Regions from separate parts of the Solibacillus isronensis genome, predicted to be linked through region 2. Evidence: riboswitches for the same ligand, from Rfam matches in the RefSeq annotation. Region 2 holds a riboswitch; the other holds the start of a gene.
The links. Region 2 has a riboswitch for FMN ahead of ribE (riboflavin synthase). Riboswitches for the same ligand answer to the same signal wherever they lie in the genome.

Region 1 (7,575 bases), 700 kb from region 2:
GGATCAGCTGGACGAAGAGTTTGAAATGGGTAAATCCTATTACAGTATAACAATTAGTCCTTTGTACAGCAGAGATTCCATTCGTGGTGCAGTCGCTGTTATACGCGATAAAACCGAGGAAACGAAACTGGAAAAACTGAAATCGGATTTCATTGCCAATGTTTCACATGAGCTCCGGACACCAATCGCGATGCTACAAGGCTATTCGGAGGCGATTATTGATGGGGTTGTGACAACAGAGGAAGAACGTATTGATATGATCCGGATAATTTACGATGAATCACAGCGTATGAGTCGTCTCGTAACAGATTTACTTGACTTGGCGCGGATGGAATCAGGACATATGAGTCTGTATAAGGAAGACGTGCCATTAGTAGCGGTTATTGAACGGATGACACATAAGTTTGACCAAACAGCGAAAGAAAAGCATGTGCAACTGCAGATTGAAACTGACTTTTCGGATGAAACGCTTATTTCGATTGATGAGGACCGTATCGAACAAGTATTAACGAACTTGATCGACAATGCGATTCGCCATACACCAGCCGATGGATCGGTAACTGTTTCTATGGCAAATGAGCAAAACTATGCAAAAATTCAAATTAGGGATACAGGGCAGGGCATTCCGCAAGATGATTTGCCATATGTATTTGAACGGTTCTACAAAGCAGATAAAGCACGTACTCGTTCGAAAGGCGGAACGGGCTTAGGCTTGGCCATTACGAAAAACATTGTGGAAGCACATAACGGCAGAATCTCTGTTGATAGTGTGGAAAAGCAAGGAACAACCTTTACATTTTACTTGCCATTATCTTAAAAAAGTGGGGTAATGGAATTATGAGTATAAAAAAGTTTATCATTTTGAATCGTTCAAAGTGATAAACTTTTCTTTTTAATAGACTAATTCGTTCGTAAAAGGATGATTACTGTAACTTTTCTGTTTCGAAAACGACAAATTACGTGAATGGAGGTGGGATGGGTGCAGCAATCCATTTTCCATCGATTATACGATACGTATCATCAGGATGTTTTTAATTTCTTATTTTACTTAGTGAAAAATCGTACCGCAGCTGAGGATCTTGCCCACGAAGTATACGTTCGTGTATTAAAATCATACGAGCGATTCGAAGGGAAAAGCTCGGAAAAAACTTGGCTGTTCTCTATAGCAAAAAATGTGGCGATTGACTATTTCAGAAAAAAACAAGTTCGAGATAAACATGCATTTACAGCTTTTGATTGGGAGACAGAGCAACTCGTAAGCCCAATCCCTTCACCTGAACAATTCACCGAATTAAATGACCAGCTCCATCAATTACTGGTTGCATTGGAGGAATGTTCAGGTGATCAGAAAATGGTGATTATTATGCGGTATATTCAAGAACTTTCAATTCAGGAAACAGCGGAGATATTAGGATGGACGACCGGAAAAGTTAAAACGACACAGCACCGTGCTTTAAAGAATCTGCGGCTGCTATTGGAAGCGCAAGAAGGAAGGGAGGCGAATCCATTATGAAAAAGGAGCATTGGGATGAAAAAGAGATTGAAATTTTTCTGAAAAAAGCACCGAAAGTAACTGATCATCGTTCAAAAGATGAGGTATTTAATCGTTTAATGGATGAAGGAGCATTTAATGAAGATCCGCCTCACATAGAGCAAAACAATCAAAAAGGTATACGTTGGGCGCCATTATTCGTCTCGATTGCATCAATATTTATTATTGTTTTAATCAGCGCGCAATTTATAGGCAATAATGAATCGGTTACTATGCAGAATGAAACATTCGATCTTGCCACTCCGGAATCGGAAGAAAGTATGACAATGAGTGCGAAGGAAGATGCATCTACACAACGCTCCATGATTAATAGTTTTTCGACGGAAGCTCAACCGGAGCAAACATTAGTTTATGAAAGCGAGCTAGAGGAAAACACATTATTTGCAATTGGTCTTGCAGGGGATGATGCAGAAAGTGTACCTGTAAGCATATTGATTCCAAATGAAATTGTTGCCGAAAAAACGGGTACAGAAAATCCGACGAAGCTGGAACTTTATAACACATTCAGTCCGTTGCTTGACGAACAGTCGCTAGGCTTTAATGAATACCATCCTTACAAGGGCGAATTGCGTGAGGAAGGGAATAGGCTTGTTCATATGTTGCCGGAAGATCACCAATATGATGCGGGAACTGCTTCCTTATCAAATTATCTCGGTTCCCTTGTCGACACTTTCAGAGATGCATATATGGAAGTAGAAATACAAAATACGGCCGGAAAACCAATTTACTTTGACCATGTTGGCGACGTAAAAGAGCCGTTTTTATTAAATGATGAGAACGCTCAATATAATTATTTTATGTATCAGATGCGGAATGGGGCGGTATATTTAAGTCCCAATTTCCGAATGAGCTTTAAAGATGTGCAAGAAGCAATCAAAAATATGACGGTGGAAGCGAATGATATATACAGAACGGTTATATTGCCGGGTGTATATTTAAAAGTTGAAGACGCTAAGTCGATTGTAACAATTACATTTGAAGAACCTTTAAACTTGGACAATTATGAACCAGCTCAAGGAATGCGAATGATTGAAGGATTAATAATGACAGTAGCAAGTTTTGATAAACAGGTGAAATTTGAAAATATCGTACAGGAACAATGGGGCGGTTATGACTTCACAAAACCGGTAGATAAGCCGGTTGCGGCGAACCGTATTCATTATGAATTTCAATAATTCAAATAATTTTACTAGGAATTGTAAGCAATGGGCTTTACAATTCCTTTTTTTTATATATAATAATAGTTATAGCAAGGTAATTGCTACATAATTTCATATTGATTCATCTTCGGGGCAGGGTGTAACTCCCGACCGGCGGTAATAAAAGTTATAACTTCTGACCATTTACTTGGAGGAAGTTATGTCGAACTTTTCGAGCCCGCGAGCCACTTTTGTGTGCAGGATTTGGTGCAATTCCAAAGCCGACAGTATAGTCTGGATGGGAGAAGGTGAAGGTACGGTCGTCATTTTTTGAAAATGCCGTGCTTTGCAGTACTTATTTCTAATTCCTTATTTGTAAACGGAATATTTTTCGTGTACAAAAAACAGGAATTGCTGCAAATGCACAGATAGACCCTTTATTTAAGTGTGCCTATTTCTCCCTTATGCTCTAGTTTAGCATAAGGGTTTTTTCATGGAATGATTTGATACGTCCTTTCTTCTTGCGAGATGGAATCAGCAAAGAGGAGAGATTTATATGCAAAAAAGAAGTTTAAAGTTACGATCATTCGTAACAATCGCAATGCTGAGTGGGGTTTCATTTGTGCTAATGTTGTTAAACTTCCCACTACCATGGTTCCCGGTGTTTTTACAAATTGATTTCAGTGATGTGCCAGCATTGATTGCGGCAATTACGATGGGACCTGTTGCAGGTATCCTAGTTGAACTTGTTAAAAATGTGCTTGACTGGATTTACACAGGGGCTCCTGAAGGAATTCCGGTAGGTCATATGGCTAACTTCGCTACAGGTGTATTATTCATTTTACCAGCTTACTATATTTATAAAAAATTCCCTTCTGCAAAAGGGTTAATGACAGGCTTAGTTGTTTCTACAGTTGTAATGTCAATTGGAATGGCGGCATTAAACTACGTGGCGTTCTTACCGCTGTACACGTACTTACTAGGCTTCGAATATAATATGTACGAAACAATCGTGTTAGGTATTTTACCGTTTAATATTGTTAAAGGAATTATGATGTTTGTGGTCGTGACGATGCTTTACCGTTCAATGCGTGTATGGATTGAAAATCAGCGCAGACAATATTTAGCTTAATTAAATAATAAATTATGGAGCGATGTCATAAAAGTGTTAACTTTATGACATCGCTCCTTTTATATTTACTCTTACTATTGTCATTCTGTTATAGGGCTGATATGATATTGTACATTGTTAAGAAAATTAGGACGTTTCATTAAAACACCATGAAATGACATCTTGGGAGAGAATATGATGGACAAGAAAATACCATTTTCAACCTATGCAGTAATCGGAACGATGCTGTTTGGGATGTTTTTTGGAGCAGGAAATTTAATATTTCCGATTCAAATGGGGCAATTGGCAGGGACAAACTATTGGTTTGCGCTAATTGGCTTTTTAGTTACGGCAATTGGTTTGCCGTTTTTAGGAATTCTGGCAATCGGATTGTCGGGAAGTAATGGATTGCGCGATTTGGCAAGTAAAGTACATCCGATGTTTGGATTGTTTTTTGCATTGGCTTTATACTTAACGATTGGGCCGTTTTTTGCAATTCCGCGTACAGCAACAGTACCGTTTGTTGTTGGATTTGAACCATTTATCGATCCTTCACAGGCGACATTGTGGCTTGCGGTATTCAGTTTTATTTTCTTCGCAATCGTTTTTTATTTTTCACTAAATCCGGCGAAGATCATGGACATTATAGGGAAGTACTTAACACCGGCATTTTTAGTATTTTTATTTGTGCTAATCGGTATTAGTCTGTTTTCTCCAATGGGGAAATTCGTTGAGCCTGCTGGAACTTATATTAACGAGGCGTTTATGACAGGTTTTAAAGAAGGCTATAATACGATGGATGCACTTGCTTCGCTTGCGTTTGGTATTGTTGTCATCCATGCGATAAAGCGGACAGGGATTACAGATAAGAAAGAAATTGCAAAAGCGACTTGGAAATCAGGTATTTTTGCAATGGCATTAATGATGCTGATTTACGGTCTGATTGCTTACATGGGAGCATCGAGTATAACGGCGATTGGTACATTTGACAATGGCGGGCAAATCTTTGCTGCGGTTGCCGATCATTATTTCGGCTCATACGGAGCAATTTTGTTGGCAATTATTATTGTACTTGCATGTTTAAAAACGAGTATTGGGCTCATTACTTCATGCAGTGAGTTTTTCCATGAAGTGTTTCCGAAAATCAGCTATAAAACATTTGTAGTCCTATTATGTGTTGTTTCATTTATCATTGCGAACTTTGGTTTAACAAATATTATTACATATGCAATTCCAGTGTTGATGTTCCTTTACCCTCTGGCAATAGTGTTAATAATACTGGCGCTTCTAGGACCGCTATTTCACTACAAAAGGACTGTATTTGCAGGGTCAATTTTACTCGTATTCTTTATTAGTATAATTGATGGGTACAATGCGTTAATCGGAAGTGTGCCGGCATTTGAAGTGAGTGTGCTGTCTTCTATTTCAGCTTTTTACGCAGATTACCTACCGCTCTATTCCATTGGTTTAGGGTGGATTGTTCCGGCGTTAGTAGGAGCGGTTATCGGATTATGTATTCCGAATCGCACGAATGAAATCAATACGGATTAAAAAATGGTTGTGTAAAAGGAAAATTTCCTTTTACACAACCATTTTCTGTTTTAGTGGATATTTTGCTTTTTAAAGCTTCCACCTTTAACTTCGACTACTTCGTATACTGTCACAAAGGCATTCGGATCGATTTCTCGAATAATACCCTTTATCTTACTTTCTTCCATACGGTTGATTACACACGTAATTTCTTGAAATTCCTGATGGGAGTATGCACCGTATACTGTGCTGAAAGTCGCGCTTCTTCCTAAACGATCTCGAATTGTTTCGACCATTTTAAGCGGCTCTTTTGTAATGATTTTATATGTTTTAGAGCCACTAAGTCCTTCTTCAACAATCAAGATAACTTTTGATGCGATATAATAAGCAATTGCTGATAACAAAGCACCTTTAAAGCCGAATACAAACGATACAATGATGAAAACGAAAAAGTTTAAAAACAAAATGAGATCACTTGTACCGAAAGGCAATTTTCTCGATAGTAACACTGCAAGCATGTCTATCCCATCAAGAGCGCCACCATTACGAAGCGCTAACCCCATACCAATACCTAAAATAATTCCTCCTACAACTGTAATAAGCAATGCATCGCCAGTAATAATAGTTGGAACATGGTGCATAAGCGAAGTACCAATTGCTAATGATGCGATACCGATAACGGAGTTGATTGCGAAGGTTTTTCCAATCTGTTTATATCCTAAGTAAATAAACGGAATGTTTAGTATGGCGATCAGCAGGCCTAATGATACTGGTGTTAGCTGAGAGATGACAATACTAATCCCCGTGATTCCACCATCCGATACGTTATTTGGTATTAATACTGCTTCTAATCCGTAAGCAGCGATTAAACCGCCAATAATAACGATGATTTTTTGTCCGATTGACTTTGCTATGTGTTGCTTTGACATAAAATTCCCCCTCAATATACGGTAACAATTATACATGAATAATAGCGATATTACTTTTCATTGCCCCATTTTTTTCAAAAAAAAGCTATCGGGAAAAACAATGCTTTTTCCTGACAGCTTTTATGGGAATTTTGGGAATTATTTATTTCCTATTTCTGATTCAATTAAATCCTCCAAAGATTTTGCGTTTTCCAGAGCTTCGGCAGGGATTGTTATTGTTGGTACTGTATTAAAATCTGAATATTTCATAGTTGATTTACTTTTTATATTCATTACAACACCTTCCAGGTTCATGCCGAATCCGAAGTCCATTACCATTTCTTCTATATCAAATGTTTCCTTATTAATTTTGATTTCATAAGAAAAATTATCGTATTTTAAATTTTTCATATCGGCCAGTACTTCCTCGTCCAAACCTAAGTTCATGGCAGACATTTGTTCTTGTATAAGAGCGGTAAAGTTATCTCCAGTACCTTTCAAATTTAATGTATAATACCCATCCGTTTCTTTGATATTGAAATCGGTTGCAAATTTCTGCAACATTTCTAATTGATCAGCAGCATTAATTTGTGCGCCAGCTTGCGTTAATATTTCTTCGAACATGTCGGCAGGATAATTAATCCAAGTTTCTGACGTGCCTTCATACATATACATGCCATCTTTTTCTGTCATATACATTTTTAAAGGCATATCAATCGATTCGCCTGTTGTTGGCTCGACCATAGACATTGTTCCTTCAATGAAGAACTGCATAGGTTTATTGACAATTGACATATCCATTTTTCCGTTAGTATCGATTTTTATACGTTCTTCCCCATCTTGGATATCCATCGATTGCGTCATTGTCATTTTTGCTTTCATGCTAGTTGTAGCTTGTTGTTTTTCGATTGCCTTTGTGAAAATGGTTTTTAATAGCGCTGAATCCGTTGAAGACGCTTCTGTATCATTTTCTGTGAATTCGTTCACTACATTGAAAATGAATGTTGCTAGTTGACCGCGTGTTATCGATTTCTCTGCGCCAAATTCCGTATCACTTATGCCTTTTGCTATACCGTATTCATATAAAGCTGTAACGACATAAGCGTATTCATTATCCCCAGTCACATCATGAAAAGGGCTGTCGCCTTCAGCTTTTAAATCCAATGCTTTAGCGAGCATATAAGCAAATTCCCCACGCGTAATTGTTTCATTTGGCTTGAAAGTGTTATCTTCATACACTTTAATTGCATCGAGTGCAGTCAATGCTGCGATAGAACCGTAGTACTGATGTGATGCCGGAATATCGGTGAACTTAGGATTGACCACATTTTCCGT
Region 2 (7,575 bases):
AATGTTTACGCGCAATATATCCAGGAGGCAATCGAAGCATTCGGCATGTCCCCTCGTGTGACAATTATTGGTCCATTTACATTTTATAAACTGACAAAAGGTGTTGGCCAAGAACAAAAACAACACTATATTCAGCAGCTGGTGATTGTGTATAAAGAGTTGCTTCAGTCGTTAGAAGCAAGTGGTGCAACGACAATCCAGCTTGAAGAACCAAGCCTTACAAAAGACCTTACTTCCGAAGATATTGCATTAGTTCAGCATTTCTATCATCAAGTATTAAAAGGACTTACAGTTGAAACGATCTGCACATCTTATTTTGAAGCGTTATCCGACTATGAAACAATGATTAATTTGCCAGTCGATGGCTTTGGACTGGACTTTGTTCATGGGAAAATTGAAAATATAGCATCGTTAAAAAAATTTACTTTCCCAAAAGATAAAGTTCTATATGCAGGAATTATTAATGGACGTGACATATGGAGAGCCGAATTGCAGAAGCAGTTGGCACTAGTAGCGGAAATTCGTTCCTACGTACCATATTCACCTATCCATCTACAAACATCGTGCAGCCTCCAGCATGTGCCTGTTACAACAGCAGGAGAAAAAGGGGTTGTACCTGAGCTGCAAAACGCCTTAGCATTCGCCAATGAAAAAATAAAGGAACTGCAAATGATTAAAGGAAAAATACTTCAGTTGGAAGGTCCTTATCAACATGCAATTTTAGAAAGTCAAAAAGCAATCCGCACATTGGCGCAGCATAAATCAAGACGGAAACAAGCTGTACTTGACAAGGTGAACGCACTAACACAGGAAGCTTTTAAACGAGCAGATAACTACAACAAGCGCAGTAAACTGCAACGTGCCTTTTTACAGTTGCCGGATTACCCGACAACAACAATCGGGAGTTTCCCGCAATCGGCTGAAGTTAAGAAAAATCGCAGTTTGTGGCGTAAAGGGGAAATTACAACAGCGGAGTACGAAGCATTTAATGCAAACGAAACAGCACGATGGATTGCGATTCAGGAGCAGCTTGGTCTTGATGTTTTTGTTCATGGAGAATTTGAACGTACAGATATGGTCGAATTTTTTGGTGAAAAATTGGATGGCTTTGCGTTTACGAATAATGGCTGGGTTGTTTCTTATGGTTCACGTTGTGTTAAACCGCCTATTATTTACGGAGATGTTGAATGGACGGAACCGATGACGGTAAGGGAAGTAAGTGCCGCACAATCACTTACGGATAAGCCGGTCAAAGGGATGCTGACAGGACCCGTTACAATATTGAACTGGTCATTTGTGCGAAATGATTTGGACCGCTCGGAAGTTGCTTATCAAATCGCCCTGGCATTAAGGGAAGAAGTATATGCGCTTGAAAAAGCAGGAATCAATATTATTCAAGTTGATGAGCCTGCATTAAAAGAAGGGCTGCCGATCCGTAAAAATCAACATCGGGCTTATATCGAATCTAGTGTAAATGCATTTAAATTAGCGACAAGCGGTGTGCGGAATACGACCCAGATTCATACACATATGTGTTATTGTGAATTTAATGACTTTATTGATGTAATTGAATCATTGGACGCGGATGTGATTTCGATTGAGACATCACGAAGCCACGGAGAACTGGTAAAAATACTAAAAGAGACACCGTACAGACTGGGCATCGGTTTAGGTGTATATGACATTCATAGCCCCCGTATACCAACAGTGGAAGAAATGGCCGTTATTATCGGAGAAAGTAAAGAAGTGATCGAAAAAGAACAATTTTGGATCAATCCCGATTGTGGACTGAAAACTCGCACGGAGCAAGAGACGATTGCATCATTGAAAAATATGGTGGCCGCAAAAGAGCGACTAAAACTGTTGAATTAATGAAGGGGCGGATACTATGAGTCAAATGAAAAGAAATTACAACCCCGTGTTTTTGACGGCTGTAATGAATGGCTTTACAGAAAGTAATACAAAAAGCCTTAAAGAGTTACGTGATGAGTTGATGACGTCATACCCAGCGGATGAAAAGGAAATTCAAAAAGCATATTATTTTGTAAAAGCGGAATTAGTAGGTTGAAGTGATCTTTAGAAACAGGTAGAAAATACAATGAGGCCGGGACAGAAGTAGAAATTTCATAAACTAAGGAGAAAAACCTTATTAAGAAACGGATATTTTTTAAAATTGATTGGAATGGAGGGCGAGTGTTCGTGCTGACGGTATCACCTTTCGCACTGTTAAAATACCAGCTGACGGCTGCGCCTTTCGCTACAAGCACAGCTTCCTGCGGGAATAGCGAAATTTATTTTGCGACGAAAGCGAAGCGTCAGGAGCACTGACGCCTGAGACTTTCGTGTAAGGCCACGCCCGCGGAAAGCGCCCCGGAATGGAAATCAATTTTTACGCTCAGCAAAAAAATGCAATTTTTCTCTAAGAGAAAAATTGCATTTTTGGATTATGTCCCACCCTCTATTTGTAATCCCGATATCGAATTAAAATGTCCCTTTAAATTTCTCAGGCTTTACGACATAGCCTTCAATAATAAAACCGCATTGTGTACAAATAATATATTCGATATTGGAACCTAAGCTCATTTTATTGACAGGTGACATAACACTGTACCCGCTATGTTTGCCTTTCCCTAATTCAGAGCAGCCGCATTTTGGACATTCTTTTACGGTTGTCGTATTCTTAATTTCTATCACCCTTTCATAGTTAGGTAGCCAGCAAAGGAATTACCATTAGTTCATTAGGAATCCCTGTAAAATTGCTAAAAACAAACCAAGGGAAACGGGGAAAATTTTAAAAAACAGATAGCCCTTTGATTGAATTGTCCATTCTTCAAATGGATCTTTCGTCGGAGAACCAAGATAGCGAATAAACTTTTGAAATGGTGACTGCTTTTTTGCAAGTTTTGTCACAGGTATGTCGATTTTATAGGAATCAAGCAAACCGGATAGCTCTTTTTCCTTTTTAAATTCCTCGTTCATGTTGGAAATCCTCCTTTAATTCAGCCTTTAAAGCTTTAATAGCGTGATGAAGCCGTGATTTTACCGTACCGATCGGAACATCCAATATTAAGGCAATTTCTTCTTGCAGCAAATCTTCATAGTAAGCAAGCAAAATTACAGCCCGCTGTTTATCCGGCAAGTTTGAAATCGCTTGTTGAATGACGAGTGTGTCTTCGGTTTGCAGCGTTTTTTTCTGAATAGGGATGAGAAAAGGCAGGAGTGTCTGCCATCGTTTGCGCCTTTTCAGCTTATTGATCATAAGGCGGTAGGCAATCTGAAACAAGAAGGACTTTACCGTACCACGTTGCTGTTCATACTGAAATTTTTTTGATTGCAGCACTTCAAAGCTGTCGTGAACAATATCGACACTCAATTGCTCATCTTTTGTATAACGGTACAAAAAACAGAACAGCGGCTCATGCAACTGGTCGTACAGTTGTGCCAACGCTTCCGAATCGCCAATTTGAAACGCGGTCATCAACTGCTCATTGTTCGCTATCATAAACGTCACCGAAACGTGCTTTAATACTTTTTAGTGTAGCCGATATGCGCATGACCAAATACACAACCATTACAATGACCCATGCCTGTGCCTGGTTCGTAAAAAACTGAACATAAGGGTTTTCAATTGTTTCACCGGATGAAAGTAAAATGTTCAAAACTTGCACACAGATAATCGTATAAACCGCTAAAATCAGAGTAATCGTGTCAAATATATTCCAGCGTAAATAAACGGTTGTTTTCGCATAATTAATTTTTTTACCTTCCCTGATAATATGTTTTCTGAAAAACGGAATCAAAATCGTAAATAATATAACCATTTCAACTGCACTCACAATTAGCGAAATTTTAAAACCAATCCCCATATCCCATTTCTCCTTACTTAGTTAAATTTTATAACAAGCTGCAACTTTTGATGCTTTCACTGACTATACAAACAGGAGAGGAAAAAGGTTCAAAAATTTTTTGATATTTATTCTGCGACAATTTCCGGTTCCTGCAGCTTTTGCAGATTATTTTCATGTAATCGGTTCATATAGTTTTGTACAACAACATTAATGTAAAAGAACATCCCCATTAAAATTCCGGAAAACACCCAACTCGTTATCCGTTTATAAATAAGCATGTCACCATAACTGTCAATTCCATATTTACGAAGCAGGAAGACCGTAATTCCTGCCATAACCAGTCCTCGAATAATGAAGACAACCTGGATCAGCTGAAACCATCGGAAGATCCCTTTTTGAAAGAATAATGCTTTACTTTCCTTTCGTGCATGTCCTTGCAAATAAGCAAAATCAACTGCAATATACAGGGGAAAAGGCTGTTTTACGATGAATAAAATTACATAGAGCAACGTATAAAAAAGACCTAAATAAACGTTATTCCAAATCATCTGCTCCGCTGAACCCGACAGTAAATCGACCGCTGTACCTATAAGCATTGAGCCTAAAATAAACAGGCCTGTCACATTGAATTGCCGGTCTTTAGCAAAGCGGTAAACCGTATAAATTATCCCGGGAACAGTGGACAGCAGCATTGCCGCATAGTCACCAAAAGGCTCTCGCCCAAACTTCCAGATTACATAAGGTAATGCTGCATAAAACAGTAGCTCTAGAAAGATAAGATATTTATTCGATTGTGAATTATTCGCCATAAAAGCCTCCATTACCGTTAAAAAGGTATTTGTTTTTTTATATTACTAAAGATTATCCGACACTATATTTATGAAATAGTTATACGAAAAAAAGCAACCAAGTAAACGAAAGACACTTAAAAACAGCTTGCAATAACCCCTTTCTAATTTATGTAATATTATGTATATTCTTCTACGTATTACCTTTATTAAAGTTTCAAAATTTTTATAATTTAACAGAGGGGATAGAGGTAAAAGGATTGATGGAACAAAAAGTAAGTAGGTGCTAAAATACTATTAGCTTTTTAAATTATTTATGTTACAATAACTTTCAAATAAAATAATTTCCTTCGGGGTCGGGTGAAATTCCCAATCGACGGTGATGAGTTTATCTCTAAGCCCGTGAGCCACTTTATGTGTGCAGGATTTTGGTGCAAATCCAAAGCCGACAGTTATAGTCTGGATGGGAGAAGGAATGGCAACGCATTTTAAAAATTTGATTTTAAATGTGCTTTTTTGCTATACACTTTTCCTGTCGCACCTTGTGACGGGTTTTTTTATTTTATTTGAAAAAAATAATTTCCTTCGGGGTCGGGTGAAATTCCCAATCGACGGTGATGAGTTTATCTCTAAGCCCGTGAGCCACTTATGTGTGCAGGATTTGGTGCAAGTCCAAAGCCGACAGTTATAGTCTGGATGGGAGAAGGAAGCAATGTCAGCAGTTTTTTGAAAATTTACTTCGAAAAGCTTATTTGATGATGCTCAATTTTCCTCTCATCGAACTCCGAATTCAATCGGGGTTCTTTTTTAATCCTAAAAAGAGGTGAGCAGGATGTTTACAGGAATCATTGAAGAACTTGGAACGGTTGAAACAGTCAGCCAATCCACACAAGCGATGGAACTAGCCATTCGCGCAAGCAAAATTCTAGAGGATGTTCAACTCGGGGACAGCATTGCCGTTAATGGTGTCTGTCTGACAGTGAAACAATTTTCGCCGACCGTATTTTTGGCAGACGTCATGCCGGAAACTGTCAAAGCAACAAGCCTACAGCAATTAACTGCTGGGATGCCTGTCAATCTAGAGCGGGCAATGTCGGCGAATGGTCGTTTCGGAGGGCATATTGTTTCGGGCCATGTTGATGGAATTGCAACAATACAACGGAAAAGACCCGTTGCCAATGCAGTTTATATTGATTTGGCAATGGAAAAGCATTTGGTTGCTGAATGTATTAAGAAAGGCTCAATTACAGTGGACGGCACGAGTTTAACAATCTTTGATGTGACGGACACATTCATTACCATTTCCTTAATCCCTCATACGTATGAACAGACTGTATTAGGCTTTAAAAAGCCGGGAGATGTTGTGAACATTGAAACAGATCTAATCGGAAAATATGTAAAAAAACATTTACAAAATCAAACGGAAAGTACAATTACAATGGACTTTTTGCAACGTACAGGATTTTAAAGGAGTGCTACAAAATGAATACAATTGAAGAAGCAATTCACGCATTGAAAAACGGCGAGATTATTATTGTGTCAGATGACGAGAACCGTGAAAATGAAGGGGATTTTCTAGTGTTAGGAGAATTCGCTACACCGGAAAATATTAATTTCATGGCGCTTTATGGAAGAGGGTTAATTTGTACACCAGTTTCATCTGCACTTGCAGAAAAGCTTTCCCTTCATCCAATGGTGCAAAGCAATACCGATACATATCAAACAGCTTTTACGATTAGTATCGATCATATCCATACAACGACAGGTATAAGTGCATTTGAGCGTTCTAAAACGATGTTAGCATTACTGGATCCTGCAACAAAACCGGAGCATTTTCATCGTCCCGGCCATGTTTTCCCGCTCATTGCTAAACAGGGAGGCGTGTTGGAACGTCGCGGGCATACGGAAGCAGGTGTTGATCTGGCTAAACTATGCGGTTCGAATGAAGTTGCGGTCATCTGTGAAATTATGAACGAAGATGGTTCAATGGCCCGCATGCCACAGCTCGAAAAGATTGCACAAAAATATAACCTGAAATTTATTACAATCGAAGACTTAGTTCAATATATAAAATTAACTACCGTATTGGTATAAAAAGGAGCAATTAATATGGGAAAAACATTTGAAGCACAATTAGTCGGAACAGATCTAAAAATCGGAATTGTCGTAGGGCGCTTTAATGAATTTATTAATGATAAATTATTAAGCGGTGCAATTGACGGCTTAAAACGTCATGGTGTAGACGAAGCAAACATTGATACAGCATGGGTTCCAGGTGCTTTCGAAGTACCGTTTGTAGCAAAAAAAATGGCTGAAACAAATAATTATGATGCAGTAATCGGTTTAGGTACGGTCATTCGCGGATCAACTACACATTACGATTATGTATGTAACGAGGCGGCAAAAGGAATTGCCAAAGCAGGGTTGGACACAGGCGTACCGGTAATTTTCGGCATTGTCACAACTGAAAATATCGAACAGGCAATCGAACGTGCTGGTACAAAAGCAGGCAATAAAGGCTACGACAGCGCAATGTCTGCAATTGAAATGGCGAACTTGAATAAAATGTTTTAATAAAGATTAGTGCACGCCACTCAAAATGCAGCTCAGAAAATATTGCTGCTTGCGGAAAGTTAGTTCTAAGCGGTGTAATAGGCAATCCTGCATTGGTAGGGTTGCCTTTTTACTGTGAACATTTTCAATATTCTTTATTGCGTCAGAGAGTGCTGAAATAGTTTGCTGATTCTAATTATTTATTTACAAACATTCCCTTCTATTTTATTGTTAGGTCAGACATATGAGGAGGGAGAGCGATGGCAGAAATAGTACGCAGAATAAGACCCGGGCAGTACGGGCGTATTAAGGAACATGAAAGCTGGTTTTCGGATATGTCCGAGCAAGGGCTGCATTTTTATGAGATTGGCACACATTTTGCGAAG

Region 1: another riboswitch for FMN. It lies ahead of M3166_RS07890 (ECF transporter S component); the one in region 2 lies ahead of ribE (riboflavin synthase).

The regions. Positions count from the first base shown of each region.
Region 1 covers NZ_JAMBOC010000001.1:1,534,772-1,542,346, reverse strand. The annotation lists gene M3166_RS07905 (ATP-binding protein) at 1-817, shown strand, start outside; gene M3166_RS07900 (RNA polymerase sigma factor SigX) at 980-1,513, shown strand; gene M3166_RS07895 (hypothetical protein) at 1,510-2,727, shown strand; FMN riboswitch at 2,832-3,005, shown strand; gene M3166_RS07890 (ECF transporter S component) at 3,248-3,823, shown strand; gene brnQ (branched-chain amino acid transport system II carrier protein) at 4,001-5,353, shown strand; gene M3166_RS07880 (YitT family protein) at 5,404-6,261, opposite strand; gene M3166_RS07875 (S-layer homology domain-containing protein) at 6,400-7,575, opposite strand, start outside.
Region 2 covers NZ_JAMBOC010000001.1:839,006-846,580, forward strand. The annotation lists gene metE (5-methyltetrahydropteroyltriglutamate--homocysteine S-methyltransferase) at 1-1,872, shown strand, start outside; gene M3166_RS04335 (hypothetical protein) at 1,889-2,068, shown strand; gene M3166_RS19325 (hypothetical protein) at 2,194-2,328, shown strand; gene M3166_RS04340 (transcription initiation factor TFIIIB) at 2,482-2,694, opposite strand; gene M3166_RS04345 (hypothetical protein) at 2,731-2,979, opposite strand; gene M3166_RS04350 (RNA polymerase sigma factor) at 2,963-3,478, opposite strand; gene M3166_RS04355 (group-specific protein) at 3,486-3,866, opposite strand; gene M3166_RS04360 (VC0807 family protein) at 3,974-4,657, opposite strand; FMN riboswitch at 4,979-5,115, shown strand; FMN riboswitch at 5,214-5,348, shown strand; gene ribE (riboflavin synthase) at 5,469-6,104, shown strand; partial or broken gene ribB (3,4-dihydroxy-2-butanone-4-phosphate synthase) at 6,119-6,727, shown strand; gene ribH (6,7-dimethyl-8-ribityllumazine synthase) at 6,746-7,210, shown strand; gene M3166_RS04380 (DUF2812 domain-containing protein) at 7,450-7,575, shown strand, end outside.